3 regions of the Paenibacillus sp. genome follow, and region 1 is predicted to be linked to each of the others. Evidence: riboswitches for the same ligand, from Rfam matches in the RefSeq annotation. Region 1 holds a riboswitch; each other region holds the start of a gene.
What was found. Region 1 has a riboswitch for cyclic di-GMP ahead of VE009_RS14490 (putative bifunctional diguanylate cyclase/phosphodiesterase). Riboswitches for the same ligand answer to the same signal wherever they lie in the genome.
Positions count from the first base shown of each region.

Region 2: linked by a shared signal. The riboswitch ahead of VE009_RS15780 (hypothetical protein) and the one ahead of VE009_RS14490 (putative bifunctional diguanylate cyclase/phosphodiesterase) in region 1 are both predicted to bind cyclic di-GMP.
Region 3: linked by a shared signal. The riboswitch ahead of VE009_RS18240 (PAS domain S-box protein) and the one ahead of VE009_RS14490 (putative bifunctional diguanylate cyclase/phosphodiesterase) in region 1 are both predicted to bind cyclic di-GMP.

Region 1 is NZ_DASQNA010000027.1:32,106-38,572, forward strand. Features, by position in the region: gene VE009_RS14475 (DeoR/GlpR family DNA-binding transcription regulator) at 1-231, shown strand, start outside; gene VE009_RS14480 (hypothetical protein) at 412-2,133, shown strand; gene VE009_RS14485 (DUF2254 family protein) at 2,280-3,443, opposite strand; cyclic di-GMP riboswitch class I at 3,922-4,009, shown strand; gene VE009_RS14490 (putative bifunctional diguanylate cyclase/phosphodiesterase) at 4,090-6,165, shown strand; gene VE009_RS14495 ((Fe-S)-binding protein) at 6,308-6,467, shown strand, end outside.
Region 2 is NZ_DASQNA010000030.1:181,470-187,936, forward strand. Features, by position in the region: gene VE009_RS15765 (nucleoside hydrolase) at 1-473, opposite strand, end outside; gene VE009_RS15770 (hypothetical protein) at 791-1,039, shown strand; gene VE009_RS15775 (Gfo/Idh/MocA family oxidoreductase) at 1,222-2,304, shown strand; gene VE009_RS15780 (hypothetical protein) at 2,342-2,638, opposite strand; cyclic di-GMP riboswitch class I at 2,681-2,765, opposite strand; gene VE009_RS15785 (HD-GYP domain-containing protein) at 2,877-3,785, opposite strand; gene VE009_RS15790 (AraC family transcriptional regulator) at 3,921-4,865, opposite strand; gene VE009_RS15795 (ThuA domain-containing protein) at 5,043-5,768, shown strand; gene VE009_RS15800 (Gfo/Idh/MocA family oxidoreductase) at 5,765-6,467, shown strand, end outside.
Region 3 is NZ_DASQNA010000033.1:157,713-164,179, forward strand. Features, by position in the region: gene VE009_RS18230 (VWA domain-containing protein) at 1-1,160, shown strand, start outside; gene VE009_RS18235 (VWA domain-containing protein) at 1,144-4,011, shown strand; cyclic di-GMP riboswitch class I at 4,202-4,291, shown strand; gene VE009_RS18240 (PAS domain S-box protein) at 4,359-6,467, shown strand, end outside.

The sequences.
Region 1 (6,467 bases):
CGCGGACTGAGCGAGTCGAACGAACTGCAGGCGCTTGTCAAGCGGCGTATGATCGAGGCGGCCGACGAAGTCGTGCTGCTCGCCGACTACTCCAAGTTCGGCGTGCAGGCGTTCACGCATGTCGCCGGCTGGGACCGCGTCGCGCGCGTCGTGACGGACGAGAAAACCGGCCAAGGCGACGTGGCGCGGCTGCGGGAGATGGGCATCGACGTCGTGCAGTTAAAGGGTTAGAGGGTTAATGTTTCGCCTTCGTAACGATATATGAGCTTACCTATTTAGGACCCTAACGTTCTTCCTGCGTTGGGGTCTTCTTGCTGCATAGCCGCAGCGGGACGTACGGGTATTTCGGGCCGAAGGACGGATCGACAATGCGTTCGGGTACGGAGACAATAGAGGAAAGGAGGCGGACGGGTGGTGCTGCAATTGGGGGAGGCTGTTCATCTGCGTTATGCTTCGGTGCGAACCGTCGCGGCCGCGCGGATCATCATCATCTTGATCGCGCTTGCGGCTGTGGCGGTCGGGTGCGAGGAAGCGCCGTCGAATGTCGAGGACGCGGGATGGACGCTGCCCGCCTTCGAGGGCGTCATCGCCGTCAAAGTGACGGACGAACGAACGGGCACGGTGGTCAGGCGCATCGACGATCCGGCTGCCATCGAGCAGCTGCTGGGCGGGCTTCGCCAAGCGGAGCCGTCGGGGATCGACGACCCGGAGATGTCCGGCAGGTTGCTGCGCGTGACCTTGACCGGGGCGGAAGGGGTGCGTACGTTCACGGTGAACGATTTGCGAGAGACGGACGCAGCGCGATACAGCGGGAAGGTGTATATCGAGGGGGAGGACGGCCGGACTCGGGCGTGGACGGTCAAGAGCGCTTGGATCGCGGAGTTGTGCGGCGAATTTCGACCGAACGATCCTCCGCTGCTGTATCTTTCGATAGCGAACGAAAGCGGCAGCGTCTCCGTCTGGGCCAACCGGCGCATCCGCACGGCGTCGGCGCCCATCGCCGTCGAATCGACGCTGCAGGTCGCCGGGTTGACCAAGGACGCTTCGGCGCCGGCGTACCGGATCGAGTGGAGCGACGCGCAGCGGTTCGTTGTTCGATTCGAGGAGCTGGGCGAAGGCGCAGCGGTCCGATTTCGGTTGGACGGTTTGATGACGGCCGATGGGGAAACGTTCGCGAACGCGGACCAGCCCCGCCGCAACGAGGTATTGTTGATCGGCCGGCCGGCGCATAGCCGTGCGCTGTGGTTCGATGAGGCCGGACGCCTCTTCCGGGCCGTTCGGTCGGAGCCGGCCGCGCTGGTGCAGCCGTTCGAGACGGAGGACGGGCCGGCGCTGCTGGCATACCATCTCGACGGAAGCCAGACGGCGATCGACTTGCGCAGCGGGGAGCGCCGCGCCTTCCAAATTGGAGCGTGGCCGGACGCAGCGGAGCCGTTCGGCAACGATTACGGCTCCGACGTGCTGTTCTCCGACCGCATGCACGGGAGCGCGACCTTCGCGGTGCACGGCAACCGCACGCTGTACCGCGTCGAGCCGTTCGGAGGCGAGACGGTCAAGCTGTACGAATCGCCGGTCCCGATTCGCTCGGTCGCATCATCGCCGGACGGGCGTCGCGTCGCGCTGCTCGTGTCGGCAGACGGTGGTTCCGGCGGCGCTCTGACCGCGGAGGCGGATGCGCTCGTGCTGAGCGCGTCCGGCGAGACGCTGCGTCGCATTCCCCGCGTCACGTTCGGCGGGCATAGCGACGGCTTCCTGTTCGTGCTGCCGATGCGATGGGCAAACGACAACACGATCGCCGTACGCCGCTACGACGGGGAGTCGGACGTCGCTTGGATCGACGCGAACAAGGGAACCGTGCGGCTCGAACGCCGTCCTGCGCTGCCCGAAGCCGCAAGGTCGCTGCTGGAGGAAGCCGTCGGCTGGCCGGCCGAAATTATAAAGACGGCGCCGCTGGACGGCGGACAGGTCGCGGTATGGACGCATGAGGGGAGCTGGCTCGTCGATGCCGGGCGGCGGAGGGCTGTTTGGCTTGGGCCGGGCGAGGCGCTGCCGTGGACCGGCGGGACTGCGTTCGTCGTGTGGGAATCCGTGCCGGACGTTCGGACGTACGACATCGGCATGCCGATGCCTTGATCGATGAGGCGGCGAAGCCGGGAAGGAACGATCGTTCCAGCCGGCAAGGGGAGCTCAAAGCCGTTTCGACCGGCGGCACGGCATCGTGCCGCCGGGCTCGCTTTCCTGCGTCCCCGCTCGCCGATTGCTCCGGCCCTCCGAATGGATTATGATGTTTGGCAAATGTGGTCCAATCGTTGTTTTGCGTGCACAATCAAATTTCTATCCAGATCATGCATGATCCTTGGGTCGATGTTCGAATACACATAGTTTCCGATTTTCTGTACCGTCTCTCTTCCTTCTTGAAGTTCTTCCGCGAGATGAGTCAGCGACTCCAACAGAGCATGCATAACGGACACATCATGCGCCCCATACAGTCTGAGTTGGTAAAAGGTCTTATATAAGAAGTCCTCGAACGTAAAGTAAGGAATTTCGAGAATGTATCCCTTCCCTCTCACAATCCAGCAGCTGCCCTTCCATGACCCAAGCTTGGCAAGCAAAATCCCAAGAGCTCTAATGCAGTAGATCGCCGTATTAGGGTCATTAATCCCGGGAGAAATCGCCCGCAAACCCGTTTCTATTATTTTTTCCATAACGAAGGCGATGTCTTGCTCGTTTGACCTTACTGGAGAAACCTTCACTGCGTTCGCTAATTTTTTTTGAAATTCCTCGGATAAAGTAGAGTGCCCGCGAATTTCCATTAAGGGCGCTCTTTTTCGTATGTATTGGCCAACCTTGGGAATAAGGAGAATCTTTAACTCTTTATAGCCTTTTCTTTTTATTGCTCTCTCCAACGCCAAGAAATCCACAAAGTTCAGATATCCCTCCTTCTCCGAATATATAGTCAAACATTCAGCCGCTGGCGTCGAGGAAGTGAGTTCGGATTCCCCGAGGGTACCGACGGTTTTAAACGCATGAATCAATGTAACGGCTTTTTCCGAAACAATTTGAATCAAAGTATTAACCCTAATGAACTTAGACACCTGGTGAATAAAATAAACGAAAAACAGCAGGCAGATCAATGCGAACAAGACAGCGACCGAAGCATCGACGTCTTTCGGAAGCGGCAGGCCTTTTTGTTTTGCCCGCCTGGTTGGTCCTCCCTCCAGAAGGGGGATCGGCGTCCCGGGGGCGGGTGCGTATGCGCTGGAGGATGATGATGGGAAGGAGGTACGCAAAAGAAGGGAGGGGTGGTGACAAAAGAAAGGTAGGAGGTACACATCATGGCGGGGCACAGGCGGGCGCAGGCACGCTGAAGACGGGTTATGGGAAGGGAGTACGCAAAAGAAGGGAGGGGTGGTGACAAAAGAAAGGTAGGGGGTACACATCATGGCGGGGCACAGGCGGGCGCAGGTGCGTTGGCGGCGCGTTATGGGAAGGAGGTACGCAAAAGAAAGGAGGGGTGGTGACAAAAGAAAGGTAGGAGGTACACATCATGGCGGGGCACAGGCGGGCGAGGCGCGCTGGAGACGGGTTATGGGAAGGGAGTACGCAAAAGAGGAGAGGGGTGGTGACAAAAGAAAGGTAGGAGGTACACATCATGGCGGGGCACAGGCAGGCGCAGGTGCGCTGGCGGCGGGTTATGGGAAGGAGGTACGCAAAAGAAAGAGGGGATGGTTACAAAAGAAGGGTAGGAGGTACACATCATGGCGGGGCACAGGCGGGCGCAGGCGGTTGCAGGCGCGTTGTCGCGGATGATGGGAAGGGAGTACGAGTACGCAAACAATTACAAAAATTGGCGCGTGTCGAATCGTGTTGATATATGTTGAAAATTGGCTGAATCGCATCTATAATGAGGGCACTGCACTATAGACGAAACGGCAAACCTTGCGAAAGCAAGCGGCGCAAAGCTATGGGCCTACGGAAACCGAGTTTCTACGGCCGCCAAGCTCCCGAACGGTAGATGCGAGCGGCACTCCCATCCTCCTTTTTGCGCCTGCGTGTTCACCGACAACGTGCGAAAGAGGAGGTTCTACCATGAACACGCAAAATTCCGGGGACTTTACTTCGTACCTGGCCGGCAAATATAGATCGCTGCGCAATGAGCTCCGCCATTACCCTGGCGCGTTGTTCTCCTACGTGGAAAAAGACGGACGTCACGTGTATACGCGGGCCGACGGCGGCATGATCCACGATGCGAACCTGCGTCCGGAAGATATTATAGGAAAAGACGCCGCATTTTTGGAAGCGTTACCATATAATCGGGAGCGATTCGCTTCGGCCTGGGCGGGGGCGAGGACGGAGTACGAAGCCGAAGTCGAGGGACGCTGGGTCTGGACGTCGCTGCGGCCGATCGAGCGGGGCGGCGCCGTCGTCGAAGTCGTCGGGTACGCGGCCGACGTGACGAAGCGGAAAACGGTGGAGCGGGAGCTCGCCGTCAGCGAAACGAAATACCGTATCATCGCGGAGAACGCGACGGACCTGATTAAAATTTTCGGAGGCGATGGGACGATCGTTTACGCCTCCCCTTCGCATCTGACGGTCTTGGGCTATGCTCCCGAAGAGGTGGAGGGCACGAACGGATTGACATTCGCTCACCCCGACTACGTGGGTGTCATCATCGATACGATCCGCAAGCTGAACGAAGAGCGCCGGTCGATTACCGTGCAGCTTCGTTTCGTGCACAAGAACGGCTCCGCCGTTTGGCTGGAGAGCAAACTGACGCCGGTGATCGAACGGGGAACGGTCGTGTCCATCATCGCCGTTTCGCGGGATATCACCGAACGGGTGCGCTTGGAAGAGCGGATGCGGGCGATGGCGTACGAGGATCCGATTACGGGTCTCGGCAATCGCCGCCGCTTCGAGGAGCGGCTCCCGACGCTGCTGAGCGAACAGATAGGCCGGCGGACGGCGCTGTACTTTTTCGACATGGACCGATTCAAAATCGTGAACGATTCGCTCGGTCACGACGTCGGCGACTTGCTGCTGAAGCAAGTGGCGAATCGAATCAAAGCGATGTTCGACGGGACGGAACATCTCGGGTTCCGCATGGGCGGCGACGAATTCGCCGTCGCCGCGCTCGGCATCGCGGATCGAGATGATGCCGCCGCCCGCGCCGCGGCGATCATGAACGCGTTCCGGGTTCCGTTCACGATCGGCGGCATGGAAATCAACGTCACGACGAGCATCGGGGTAGCGGTATATCCAGACGACGCGCAGGATCTGCAAACGCTCGTAAGAGCGGCCGACCAAGCGATGTACTGCGCGAAGGAGCAGGGGAAGAACACGTACGTCTTCTACAAGAATCGCGTCGCCGAGGACCGGAGGACGGGGCTGCAGGCGGAGAACGAGCTCCGGAAGGCGCTTAGAGCGCGGGAGCTGTATTTGGAATATCAACCGCGCATCGACATGCGCACCGGCCGTCTCGTCGGCGTCGAAGCGCTCCTCCGCTGGCGCCATCCGGAGAAAGGCGTCGTGCCGCCGTCCGATTTCATTCCGCTGGCGGAGGAGAGCGGCCTGATCGTGCCGATCGGGGAATGGGTGCTGAAGGAGGCGTGCGCGCAAAACCGGCGCTGGCAAACGGACGGCTTCCCGCCGATCGTCGTCTCCGTCAACTTGTCTCCGAAGCAATTCGCGTCCGCGGGGCTCGTCGAGACGGTCGAACAGGCGCTGCGCAGCTCCGGGCTGGAAGCGAAGTGGCTGGAGCTGGAAATTACGGAGAGCATGATGATGAAGAACGTCGAGGCGGGCGTCCGGCTGCTCGGCGAGCTGAAAGCGCTCGGGGCGAGCGTGTCGCTCGACGATTTCGGCACGGGGTATTCTTCGCTGAGCCTGCTGAAAAATTTCCCGCTCGATTCGATCAAAATCGATCGCAGCTTTATTCAAGACATTCCGTTCGGCATTCGGGACGCGGCGATTTCTTCGTCGATCATCGCGATGGGGAAGCATCTCGGGCTGAAGGTCGTCGCCGAAGGAGTCGAAACCGGCGAGCAGCTGCGGTTTCTGCTTGGCGCGGGCTGCCACGAATATCAAGGCTTCTTGTACAGCAAACCGGTCCCGGCGGCGCGCATTGACGCGATGCTCGGAGAAGCGCCGGGAAGACAATGGAACTAGCCGCCGGCTGCACCCGCCCGGAACCGTCCAGGTGCCGGGCGCACAGCCGATCGCGCCGTTAAAAAATGCTTTACGCTATTCAACATGTCTGATAAGCTGATAAGCAGAGAGTTTTATTTTCCCCGGAAGGTGGAACGGTCCCATGAAAGTGTCTTTATTCATCACCTGTTTAAGCGATGCGGTATACCCGCGCGTCGGCGAAGCGATGGTCCGGCTGCTCGCGCGGTACGGCGTCGCCGTCGAATTCCCGAAAACGCAAACGTGCTGCGGTCAGCCGGCGTTCAACAGCGGCTACTGGGACG
Region 2 (6,467 bases), on a different contig from region 1:
TTTCCGGGGGAAAGAACGGCACCGCCCATGATGACGACGTTGCCGATCATTCCGATGATCGCAGGATCTTTCGCAATCGCCTGGGCGAGATTGGTGAGCGGCCCCGTCGTAACGAGCGTAAGATTCCGCTTATGCAGGCGGGCTTGTCGGATTATAAAATCCACTGCGCTCTCCGGAGAAACGTCGGCGGCCGCCGCGCCGCCCAGCGTGTCTCCTAAACCATCTTGCCCATGGAAATCGGCGAAATATTGCGGCGAGCGTTGAAGCGGTCGGTCCGCGCCCATATAGACCGGCGTATTGCCTCGAAATAAATCGACAATAAACTTGGTATTGCGAAAGGTGCAGTGTACCGGGGCCATTCCATAGGAGACGGTGATCCCGAGCAGCTCGATTTCGGGGGAAGCCAACGCATAGGCGATCGCTAATGCGTCGTCAATCCCCGTGTCTACATCCAAAACCATTTTTACGTTCATACATAACTCCATTCCCGTTTTCATGCGGAGCTCGATCTCCCAGAATGAATGTAAATCAATTTACATAAAAGTGATATAAAGTTACATGAAAATGTATGTTGATTTACAATATAAGGGGGTCGCATCGCTTTGTCAACGGTAATTTAGGTTTTTTAGGAGGGGTAGACCCTAACATTCCGTGGTTGTGTCAGGTATTTGAGTGAAAAAAAGCAGGTTTTCGCAGAGGTTGGAGGTTGATGTGTTATGTTATGTGACTTCGGTCAATCGATAATCGAGGGCAGACCCTTGAGACCAATGCGGGAAGGGAGCTGTCCTCGTTGACGAAGTACATGGAAATCATTCATATCCGATTATCCGAGGAAATTCGAGAGCAGGAGCGTCGCGGGGCGGCGGAGCGCATGAAAGAAGAGGCGTACGAAACGCCGATTCAAACCAAAGCGCTGTTGAACGTGGAGAAGAAGGATCAGATCGCCGCCGCTTCGCTCGTCAATGAGGGCGATGTCATCTATATCGATTCCGGGACGACGGTTTATGAGAGTCGCTCGCCTCCATTGCAGGATCTTTGACGGAATCGCAATTGGACAATATGTTTTTCGATAAAGCGTTCCTAGGAGCCAGCGGCCGAAATGAACGGCGCCGCTGCCGCCACAAAGGTAGAATACCGTAAAAAATGCACCGCATTTGTCATCGAAACACGTCGGGCTCGTTCCTTATAATGATGTGGGATTTATTATAGGGAGGGAACGACATGTCTAAAACATACCGCATCGGAATCATCGGCTGCGGCGGCATCGCGAACGGCAAGCATATGCCGGCGCTGAAAAACCAGCCGAACGCCGCGATGGTCGCCTTCTGCGATATCGACGAGCAGCGCGCGCGGGAAGCCGCCGAGAAATTCGGCGCGCCGGAAGCCAAGGTGTATACGGATTATAAGGAGCTGCTCTCCGACGCAACGCTCGACATCGTGCACGTGTGCACGCCGAACGATTCGCATGCCGACATCTCCATCGCCGCGCTCGAAGCGGGCAAGCATGTCATGTGCGAGAAGCCGATGGCGAAGACGGCGGCCGACGCGCGCCGAATGGTCGAAGCGGCGAAGCGGACGGGCAAGAAGCTGACGATCGGCTACCAAAACCGGTTCCGCGCCGACTCGCAATACTTGAAGCGGGTGTGCGACGCCGGCGAGCTGGGCGATATTTATTACGCCAAAGCGCACGCGATCCGCCGCCGCGCCGTGCCGACGTGGGGCGTGTTCTTGGACGAGGAGAAGCAGGGCGGAGGGCCGCTCATCGATATCGGCACCCATGCGCTCGATTTGACGCTCTGGATGATGAACAACTATAAGCCGAAGGCGGTGCTCGGGACCGCGTTCCATAAGCTGTCGCAGCGGGAAGGCGCCGCCAACGCATGGGGTTCTTGGGATCCGAAGAAATTCACCGTGGAAGATTCCGCGATGGCGATGATCACGATGCAGAACGGCGCGACGATCATGCTGGAATCGAGCTGGGCGATCAACCTGGTGCGCACCGGCGAAGCGAAGACGACGCTGTGCGGCACGGAAGGCGGCGCGGATATGGACGACGGGCTGCGCATCAACGGGGAGAAGTACGGCAAGCTGTTCACGAATCGCATCGAGCTCGACGCCCGAGGCGTAGACTTCTACGACGGCAGCAAAGAAGATCCGGCCGATCTCGAAATGAAGCTGTGGCTTGCGGCGATCGAGAACGACACCGATCCGGTCGTGACGCCGGAACAGGCCTGTGTCGTATCCGAAATTCTTGAAGCGGTATACGAATCTTCGAGAACGGGCAAGGCGGTATATTTCGAATAAAAAAAGCGGCTCCGCTTCACGCGGGCCGCTTTTTTCCTTAAAAACCTACTTTGTAAGGATCGACGGCCAACACAGGGTCGCCGTTCACGGAAAGCCAGATATAGTAGTACTCGTAATCTACGCCGGTCGGGTTGATTACATTGCTATAAATGGATTGTTGCAGTTGGAACGTGAGAGCGCCAGTACCTAATTTCGGTGCCGATACCAAAGGGACGTTCACATTCAAATGTTTGTCGGAAGAAGAGTCGTACGTAGCGGCGCTCGCCATGCCTGCGAAGGCCAGTTGGCAAGCGAGAATCGCTCCGCCGATCAGCAGCGTGCGTTTCGTTGTCATCCCAATTCACCTCGTTGCGCTCAAAATAAAAAAAGCGCTCCATTCGGTAACTGGCTGCCATTCGCTGTAACGAGAAGGCCCTCTAGTTTTGCGTCCTTGTCTTTCGACAAGTTTGCCTTTTATCAAGAAGTGCTTTGCTTCCTAGCGTTAATATTTTAAGAAGATGCTTAGTGATGAAAATATATCAACTTTCGACATGCCTGTCAATGAGAAAGTTGGTATATTCGCGGCCGCGACGTCACAGTTTCGTTTCGCCGGCGATCGAGAGGAACGCTCGAACGATTTCGGGGTGATACATCGTTCCGCTGCATCTCTCGATTTCCTGCATCGCTTCTTCCTGCGGGCGCCCTTTCTGATACACGCGATCCACGGTCATGGCGTCGTAGGAATCTACGACGGTGATGATGGCGGCCAGCTTGGAAATTTGATTGCCCTGCAGACCGCGAGGATATCCTTTGCCGTCGTAGCGTTCATGATGCTGTTCCACCACTTCCCCGACGATTTTCAAATCGGGCATGCCCGTTTCTTCCAGCAGCCGCCGTCCGTATACCGTATGCAGCTTCATCTGCTCGAACTCTTCGTCGGTCAGTTTGGACGGTTTGTTGAGAATGTGCTCCGGGATTTGCGTTTTGCCGACGTCATGCAGGAAGCCCGCCAAGTTCAAAACGTAGATTTCGTAAGGGGAAAGCCCCATTCTCTCTCCTACGAGGGTAGCCAACTTTTTGATCCGGTTGCAGTGGTCGGAGGTGTACCCGTCTTTCTCTTCGATTTTCACGGCGAGGTCGAACAATTTTTGAATGGATCCGCTGTAATTATGAAAATAAGGCCGGGAGACGACGTATAAGATTTCGGTTTCCCCGACGGCGACGAACATCGCCATCTCGGTAATCATATGCGCGGTAACGGAATCGCCCGGGCTCAGGACGACGTCCCCTTCCGGGCGTTTCCAAATCAATTGTCCGGATAAAATATAAATATATTCGAGCGCTTCCCAGCCTTCTTCGGGAGCGAGGTAAGAGCTGACGCCGTCTTCCAGCTTATGATGAATGATTTCCGTGCCGTCGCCGGTCGTGATCAAGGAGAAGAGCTGACCTTTCATGGGTACGGACTCGATGTATTCGCCTTTTCGATGGACTCTGACCCTCATCTTCCAGATCTCTCCCCCAGGTTCGATTGCATTCAGTATATCACTCGCGCTTCGGATATGGAGAATTATGTTGAAATTTGTCGAGTTTTATACAATTTTGCGGCAATCTCGAGCTGACGGGACGGACGCATTCTGTTACGAGCCGTTCCCCGCGGTCACCGGATACGGTTCCCGCAGCCTGTCCTTGAACTGCTTCGGCGAGCAGCCGTTCAATCGGCGGAACACGTCGTAAAAATGGCCGAGGTTCGTCATGCCGACCGATTCGGCCACTTCGGCGATGCTGGCGTTGCCGGTGAGCAGCAGCTGCTCGGCTTTCTTGATGCGCTTGTACAAGACGAAGTCGCTGAACGACATGCCGACCGCCTTTTTAAACAACTTGATGAAGTGAGTATAACTCATGTTCAACCGGGCGCTCAGCTCCGAGACGGACAGCTTCTCGCCGAGATGCGACTCGATGTAATCGACCGCGGGCTGGAGCCGCTCGAACAAGCCGTTGTCGAGATAGTTTAAGTGCTTGTTCGTGTCGTGACGGAGCAGCAGGAGCAGCATTTCTTTGATGCGGGAGGAGACGGCCAATTCGTAGCCGCTTCTCTTCTCGTTCATTTCCCGGTAAATGTCGCGAATGAGCGCGCCCGTCCGTTCGCGGACGTCCGGATGCTCGGCATACACGTAATTAAGCGAGCTCAGCGGACGAATGACTTCCGAGAAATGCTGCATGCTCTTTAGCGTGCTTTCGTCCCAATATTTGCGGAGATCGATTTGGAAGACGATGTAGCTGAGCTGTCCGTCCGTCGTTTGGATCGTCGTGTGCGGCTCCGAGGAGCCGAAGACGGCGACATCGCCTTCGCCGAGGACGAATCGGTCCTGCTTGCAGAAGGCGGTCATCCCCCCGTGCAAAATATGAAGAAACTCGACTTCTTTATGGTAATGCCACAAGGAGAAGCGCTGGCTTTGCCAGTCCTGCTCAATGCGGGTTTGGACGTCTCCGCCGCTGTCGAAGGCCGTATCGATTTGCCAAATGCGAATCGCCAGGAACGGGTCTTGATAGACGACTTGCTCGTAACGCATATCGGGATACATAAAGAGAACTCCTCGCTGAAACACAGGATTTCGTACATCCATTCTACCACATGCGCATCATATTTTACCCGGCGTGACAGAATACCGTAAAGATTGCATCGAATTTGCCATCGCGCCGGGACGGGTTCTTTTCTTATAATAATCTCAACATAGACTCTAGAAGGAGCGTACATAACCATGGCTTTGAACGTAACGATTTGGAACGAGCACCGGCACGAGAAGAAAAACGAGACCGTCGCCGCGATTTATCCGAAAGGGATTCATGCCGCGATCGCGGAAGGGCTGGACGTCGACGCCGAGGTGACGTTCGCGACGCTCGACGACGAGGAGCACGGCCTTACCGACGCCGTGCTGGAGAAGACGGATGTCCTGATCTGGTGGGGCCATGTGGCGCACAACGAAGTGAAGGACGAGATCGTCGCGAAGGTGCATCAGCGCGTGCTGAAGGGCATGGGGCTGATCGTGCTGCACTCGGGTCATTTCTCGAAAATTTTCAAAAAGCTGATGGGCACCTCCTGCGACCTGAAATGGCGGGAAGCGGACGACAAAGAGCGCGTATGGGTCGTCAACCCGGCGCATCCGATCGCGGCCGGGCTCGGCGAATATTTCGAGCTGCCGAAGGAAGAGATGTACGGCGAGCATTTCGACATCCCGGCGCCGGACGAGCTCGTGTTCGTCAGCTGGTTCGAGGGCGGCGAAGTGTTCCGCAGCGGCTGCTGCTACACGCGCGGCAACGGCAAGGTGTTCTACTTCCGTCCGGGGCACGAAACGTATCCGACGTATTATGACGCGAACGTGCGCAAGGTCATCTCCAACGCCGTGAAGTGGGCGGCGCCGGTCGATCGGGCGTATCCGACGTACGGCAACGCGAAGCCGCTCGAGCCGATCTCGGAGAAGGCATGAGCCGGCTGAAAGTCGGCGTCGTCGGCACGGGCGGCATCTTCAAGGCGGCTCATCTGCCCGGCTGGCTGGCGCATCCGGACGTCGAGCTCGTCGCCTTCTGCGACGCGTACCGGCCGTCCGCGATCGCTGCGGCGAACGAGTTCCCCGGCGCGAAGGTGTACGACGATTACCGCGAGCTGCTCGCCGATCCGTCGATCGACGTCGTCGGCATCAGCACGCCGAACGCGTACCATTCGGAAATCGCCGTCGCGGCGCTCCATAAGGGCAAGCACGTGTTCTGCGAAAAGCCGGACGCGGTGAACGCCGAGGAGGCGCAGCGGATGGCGGACGCGGCGAAGGCGGCGGGCAAAGTGCTCATGACGATGCGCAACAACCGGTTCAGCGAAGAGGCGCAGTTCCTTAAGCGCGCGATCGAGCGCGGCCAGCTGGGCGAGCTGTACATGGGCCGCTGCGGCTGGATTCGCCGCCGCGGCATCCCCGGGCGGGGCGGCTGGTTTACGACGAAGGCGCTGTCGGGCGGCGGGCCGCTCATCGATCTCGGCGTCCATATGATCGATCTCGCCATGTGGCTGAACGGCAACGCGAAGCCGGTGACCGTCTCCGGCTCCACGTACCGGAAGTTCGCCGACCGGCCGGACCGCTCCGGCCGCATGCCGGAAGGCACGTTCGACGTGGAGGATTTGGCGGCGGGCTTCCTGC
Region 3 (6,467 bases), on a different contig from region 1:
GCGAATCGCCGGCCGCTGTTCGCGCCGCGGTGTTCGCCGACGGACGGCTCGCCGCGGAGAAGCGGATCGAGGCGCGTCCGGGCGGCGCAGCGCCCGTCTACTTCGAAGGGCTGCCGCCGGCCGAGTGGTACAAATTGACCGTAGATGCCGGCGATGCGTTCGCGGCGGACGACGCGTCCTACGCGTTCCTCGCGGAGCAGCGCCCGAAGCGCGTGCTCGTCGTCGGCGACGGCAATATGTTCTTGGAGAAGGCGCTCCGGCTCGCCGGCGCGGAGGTGACGCTGGTCGCTCCGGATGCGGCGGACGCGTGGGCGGCGTCGTACCGGAACGAAAACGCGATGGACGCGATCGTCATCGACGTCGAACCGGAGGCTTGGACGCCGTCGGAAGCGTGGCGGGAGATGGCTGAAACGACGCCGGCGCTGTTCATCCGTTTCGGCTACGAGGGCCGGGAACGCGCGGCGCCAGCCGGTCCGTATACGGTCGAGACGCATCCCGCAACCCGGTATTTGTCGTTCGCGGATACGCATGTGGCCGCCGTATACGAGCCGGTGGGCGCGCCCCCGGGCAAACCGATCGTCGCTTCCCGGGAGGGCGTCCCGCTGCTGATCGCCGGGGAGGAAGCGGGAGTGCCGCGGCTGACCGTGACGTTCGCGCTGGAGGGGTCGGATTGGCCGCTTCGCACCGAGTTTCCGGTGTTCGTGCTCGGCGCGCTCGATTGGTTGACCGCGTCGCATAGCGGGAGTCTCGGAAGAGCCGTCGCCGGCGAACGGCTGTCGATCGCGTTCGCGCAGCTCGCGGCGGATGCCCGCTGGGAGCGGGGGGACCCGGCCGGGGAACCGATCCGGGCGGAGCTCGCGGACGGGAAGCCGGCCGAAGGGCAAACCGCCCCGGCCGAGCCAGGGCTGTACCGCCTCGTCGAGACCGACGAATCGGGTCGAGTGCTCGCGGCGCGTTGGCTCGATGTCGTGAGCGATCCGCGCGAATCGGCGCCCTCCGGCTTCGACGGCGCGTTCGCGCGCGGCGAGTCCGCGGAAGCGGGCGGCGCCGAGAGCGAGGAACCGCGGACGGCGGTGCCGATGTGGCGCTGGGCCGCGCTGCTGGCGCTCGCCGCCGTCGTCTGGGAATGGGGGGTGTACCGGCGTGGGACTACGACTTGAGACGCCGCTCTATTTGCTGCTGCTGCTTCCGGCTGCCTTATATTTGTATTGGGTATGGAAGTCGACCGCTCGCATGGACGGGCGCCGCCGGAAGGCCGTCCTCGCGGTGCGCGGGGCGGTCGTCCTGCTGCTCGTTCTCGCGCTCGCCGGACTGCAGACGGTCGCGGCGATCGAGCGGCAGGCGGTCGTGTTCGTCGCCGACCGCTCGGACAGCGTCGCGCGGGACGACGCGCTCGCGGCTTGGATTCAGGCCGCGTCGACCGCGAAGGAAGCCGACGACGCGGCAGGCGTCGTCTCCGCGGGGGCGAACGCGTCCGTCGAGCGGCAAGCGAGCGAAGCGGCGATAGAGCGGTTCGCGTTCGGCGGCGAGATCGACGGGCGATATACGCGATTGGACGAGGCGCTTCGACTGGCGGGCGCGCTGCTGCCCGAAGACGCGTCCCCCCGCATCGTGCTCCTCTCCGACGGGAAGGAGAACGTCGGCGACGCGGCCGCGCAGGCGCGGCTGCTTCGCGATCGAGGCGTCCCGGTGGACGTCGTGCCGCTCGCTTCCGCGCAGCGGAGCGACGCCGCCGTCGAGGCGCTGCGCCTTCCCGAACGGCTGTACAAGGGCGAGCGGTACGCGGTCGAAGCGGATATCGAGAGCACGTTCGCGGGCGAAGCGGTGCTTCGTATTTACGAGGACAACCGCGAAATCGCGAGCCGATCGATCGAGCTGACGCCCGGCGCGAACCGGTTCGTCCTGCAGGGCATCGCGTTCGAAGAAGGGCTGCATCGGTATCGGGCGGAGCTGTACGCCGAGCTCGACCAAGTGTCCGCCAACAACGCGGCGTACGGCTTCAGCCGGGTCGAAGGCCCTCCGAGAGCGCTGCTCGTCGAAGGGAGCGAGGGAGAGGCGGCGAACGTCGCGAACGCGCTCGACGCAAGCCTTATCCCCTACGAGCTCGTTGCGCCGGAGTTGCTGCCGCTCGAGTTGATCGATTACGCCGCGTACGATTCGATCGTGCTCGTAGGCGTGCCGGCGACTCGCCTGTCCGAACGGAGGATGCAATTGATCGAGCAGGCGGTTCGCGATTACGGGGTCGGCCTCGTCATGATCGGCGGCGAACAAAGCTATGGGCTAGGCGGCTATTTCCAGACCCCGATCGAACGCGCGCTCCCGGTATACATGGATTTGCGGGGCAAACGGGAGATGCCGTCGCTTGCGCTTATGCTCGTCATCGACAAATCCGGCAGCATGTCGGACGGCAAGCTCGAGCTGGCGCAGGAAGCGGCGGCGCGCACCGCGGAGCTGCTGCGCGAGCGCGACACGATCGGGGTGCTCGCGTTCGACTCCGCCCCGTGGTGGGTCGTCGAGCCGCAGCCGCTGACGGAGAAGGACGACGTCATCGAACGGATCGGTTCGATCGCGGCGGACGGCGGCACGGACATTTACCCCGCGGTGGCGGAAGCGTTCGCGAAGGCGAAGGACATCGACGCGCAGCGCAAACATATCATTTTGCTTACGGACGGCCAGTCGGCGTCGAACCAGAGCTACGAGGCGCTGGCGGAGCAAATGGTCGAGGCCGGCGTCACGCTCTCGACGGTGGCGATCGGCAACGACGCGGACCAGCGGCTGCTCGAGCGGCTCGCAGGGCTGGCGCAAGGTCGGTATTATTTTACGAACGATCAATCGACCGTTCCGGCCATCTTCAGCCGCGAGGCGGTGCTGATCTCGCGAACGTATGTCGTCGACCGCCCGTTCGTCCCCGCCGCCGCGCAGGCGCCGGATTGGCAGCCGCTGTTCGCGGGCGGCCTTCCCGAGGTGCGGGCGTACGTCGCGACGACGCCGAAGGAGACGGCGGAAGTGGCGCTCGCAAGCCCCGAGCCGGACCCGCTGCTCGCGCGTTGGCAATTCGGCGCGGGCAAGGCCGTCGCATGGACGAGCGACGCCGCCGGGAAATGGGCGCCCGATTGGGTGAGCTGGGATCGGTTCCCCGAGACGTTCGCCGGCATCGTCAAGTGGACGTTCCCGGCGTTCGGCGCGGCCCCGATGGAGGTCGAAACGAAAATTTCCGGGAACGAAGCGGACATTCGCGTCCGCGTCGGCGACGCCGATCGCGCGGAGTTTGGAAATTTAGTCGCGACGGTGACGGACGAAGCGATGAACGTACGCCAGGTGGAGCTGGAGCCGACGGCCCCGGGCGAGTACGCCGGTCGAGCGGAGCTGCTGCAGCCGGGCGCGTACTTGGCGCGGATCGAGCGATCCGGCGGCGGGACGGAGGAGGGACCGACGTCCGCGGCGGCGGTCGCCGGCTTCGTCGTCCCGTATTCGCCGGAATACCGCATCGGCGGCCGAGACGGCACCGAGGCGCTCGTACAAATCGCAGAGCTGACCGGCGGGCGGGTGCTCGATTTCGAGCGGCCGGAGGACGCGTTCGCGGCTCCGACAGAGCCGAAGCTTCGCGTCGCCGGTCTACATCGCGAGCTGCTTGCCGCAGCGCTCCTCCTGTGGGTCGCGGATATCGCGCTCCGGCGGCTGCAGCTCACGCGGACCGCGCTGCGCCGCTTCATGCCGCGGCGGAGCGCGCGCGGCGAAGCGGTCCCGCCGACGGAACAGCCCGGGGCCGCGACGGCGGCGGAGCGGCTGCGGCGCAAATTGTCGGCGGAGCGCGCCGCCCGCCCAGAGCAGCCTTCGCGGGCCGCGCATCCGTCGGCGCCCGCATCGCCGAAGGCGCAAGCGCCCGCGCACCCTGCTCCCGCGCCGCCGCCCGCACCCCCCGCGCCAGCCGCCGATCCGTCGAGTCCGGAAGCCGGGACAGATCGGATGAGCCGGCTGCTCGAGGCGAAGCGGCGCCGCGGGAGATTATAAGACAAGACCGAATCCCGGCGACCTCGCCGGGTATTTTATTTTTTATAAAAATTAAAGCGCTTTAATTCAAATTGTCGAACGTTGACGATTCTGATAAGCTTGGAAAACCTCGCTAGCCGGCGTTCGACGAGAGTGTTCGTCAGCGGAATCGACAGAAATCGGGAAAAGCAAAAAACGTCAAATGGATTCGTTGGTTTCAGGGCAAACTTGTCGAAAGACAAGGACGCAAAGCTATGGGGCTGCAGCGCGTCAACGCGACACGTAACGCCAAGCCGCCGCGATGGAGGAACGCGATCCGACGGCGGCCGAAATGAGGAGCAGCCGTATTTGATGTGGAGGTGAGAGGCGTGTCCCCAAACGAAGAGCTGTTGCAGAACGTTTTTCGGGGTATCGCCGACCCGATTGCCGTCGTTGCCGTCGAAGACGGCGGGGATTGCCGCTTGGTCGCTTGCAATCCGGCTTCGACCGAGGTCGGATTTTTCAAAGAAGAAGATATCGGCCGGCGGATCGCCGACATGTTCCCGCCGGAACTTGCCGACGAGCTTATTCACTCGTATCGCGAGTCGGTTCGAAGCCGCAAGCCGATGACGTATCAGCGGGAAGTTTCGACGCCGAAAGGGAGCATGCAATACGAAATTACTTATCATCCTTTGGTGAAGGATGACGGATCCGCGATGATCATTATTACCGTCAAAGATATCACCGAACGGGTTAAGCAGGAAAACGTCATTGAGAGCCATCGCCGCTTCATGGAATCGTTCATGGACAACATGAGCGACGCGGTGTTGATCACGGATCCCGAATCGAACATTCTTCACGTGAACGAAGGCTTCGTCCGCATGTTCGGCTGGTCGAAGGAGGAGCTGATTGAGCGCAATGTCTTTCGCATCCCGTTCGTTCCGGAACCCGAGCGTTCCGATTCCGCCGAATTGCTCGCCAAGGCTTGTTCGGGCCGGCCGACCGCCAATTTCGTCACCAAGAGACTTCGCCGCGACGGAACGGAGGTCGATGTATCGCTGTCGCTGTTCGCCGTGCCGGATGCGGAAGGGCGGCTGATCGCGTTCGGGGGCATATACCGGGACATCGCCGAGCAAATGGAGCGGGAGCGGCAGCTTGCGATCGACGAGCAGCGGTATAAGTCATTGTACGACCGCAACCCCGACGCCGTCTTCGAAATCGACCCGGAAGGCAAATTCGTCGGCGTCAACCCGCAAGGGGGCAACATCGCCGGGATGGATCCGAAGGAGCTCGTCGGCATCGAATTCGCTCGCCTCGTGCATCCCGAAGATTTGCCGGTCGCGGTCGAGCAGTTTCATAGGGTCATGAACGGGGATGTCGGCGATTTTCAAATCCGCGTGCTTCGCATCTCGGACCAATCCGTCGCGTTTATGAAAATAACGACGATGCCGATCTACGTGAACGGGGAAATCGTCGGCATGTATGGCATCGCGAAAGATATTACGGACAAGGTGCGCGCGGAGAAGGAGCTCGAAGTGAGCGAGCAGCGGTACCGATCGTTGTTCGAAAGGAACCCGGACGCCGTCTTTTCCTTCGATCCGGAAGGCAAAATCTTGACGTATAACAAACGCACAACGGAAATCTCCGGTTATACGAAGGAAGAACTGCTCGGACGTTCCATCCTGCCGTTTTGCCATCCGGACGACGTGAACTTGGTGCTGTCCATGCTGGAGCGCGTCTACCGAGGGGAAAGCGTCAATTACGAGGTCCGCATTTGGCATAAGCTGCGGAACGATTATTTCATTATGAACGTAACGAACTTGCCGGTCGTCGTCGACGGCGGCATCGTGGGCGTATTCGCGATCGCGAAAGACGTCACGCCGCTGCGGCAGGCGGAGCGGGAGCTGCAGGAGAGCGAGCAGCGATATAAATCGTTGTTCGACCATAACCCGGACGGCGTATATTCGCTCGATTTGGAAGGACATTTTCTCAGCTTTAACGAAACGATCCAAGAAATGCTGGGTTATTCGGAAGCGGAGATTGCGGGCCGTTCGTTCGCGCCGTTCGTGCATCCAGACGATTTAGCGCATGTTTGGGAACATTTCCAGGCTGCCGCCAGAGGAGAGTACCGCCAGTACGAGCTGCGGTGCATCCCCAAGCACAAAACGACCTATATGACCTTATCCGTAAAAAATTTGCCGATTTACATTAACGGCGAAATTCGAGGCGTGTTCGGCATCGCCAAAGATATTACGGAATTTAAGCAAACGCAGCAGGAGTTGATCGACAGCGAAGCGCGTCACAGGAAGCTGGTCGAGCTGTCTCCGGACCCGATCATCGTGCATCGCGACGGCAAGCTGCTGTTTTGGAACCGGGCGGCGATCGAGGTGTTCGGCGCGGGGGCCGGCGGCAAGCACGACGACGTGACGATTGCGCATTTTGTCGCTCCCGAAGATCTGGAGCGCGCCAGGGGATTCGAACGGCAGATTCATGAGGCC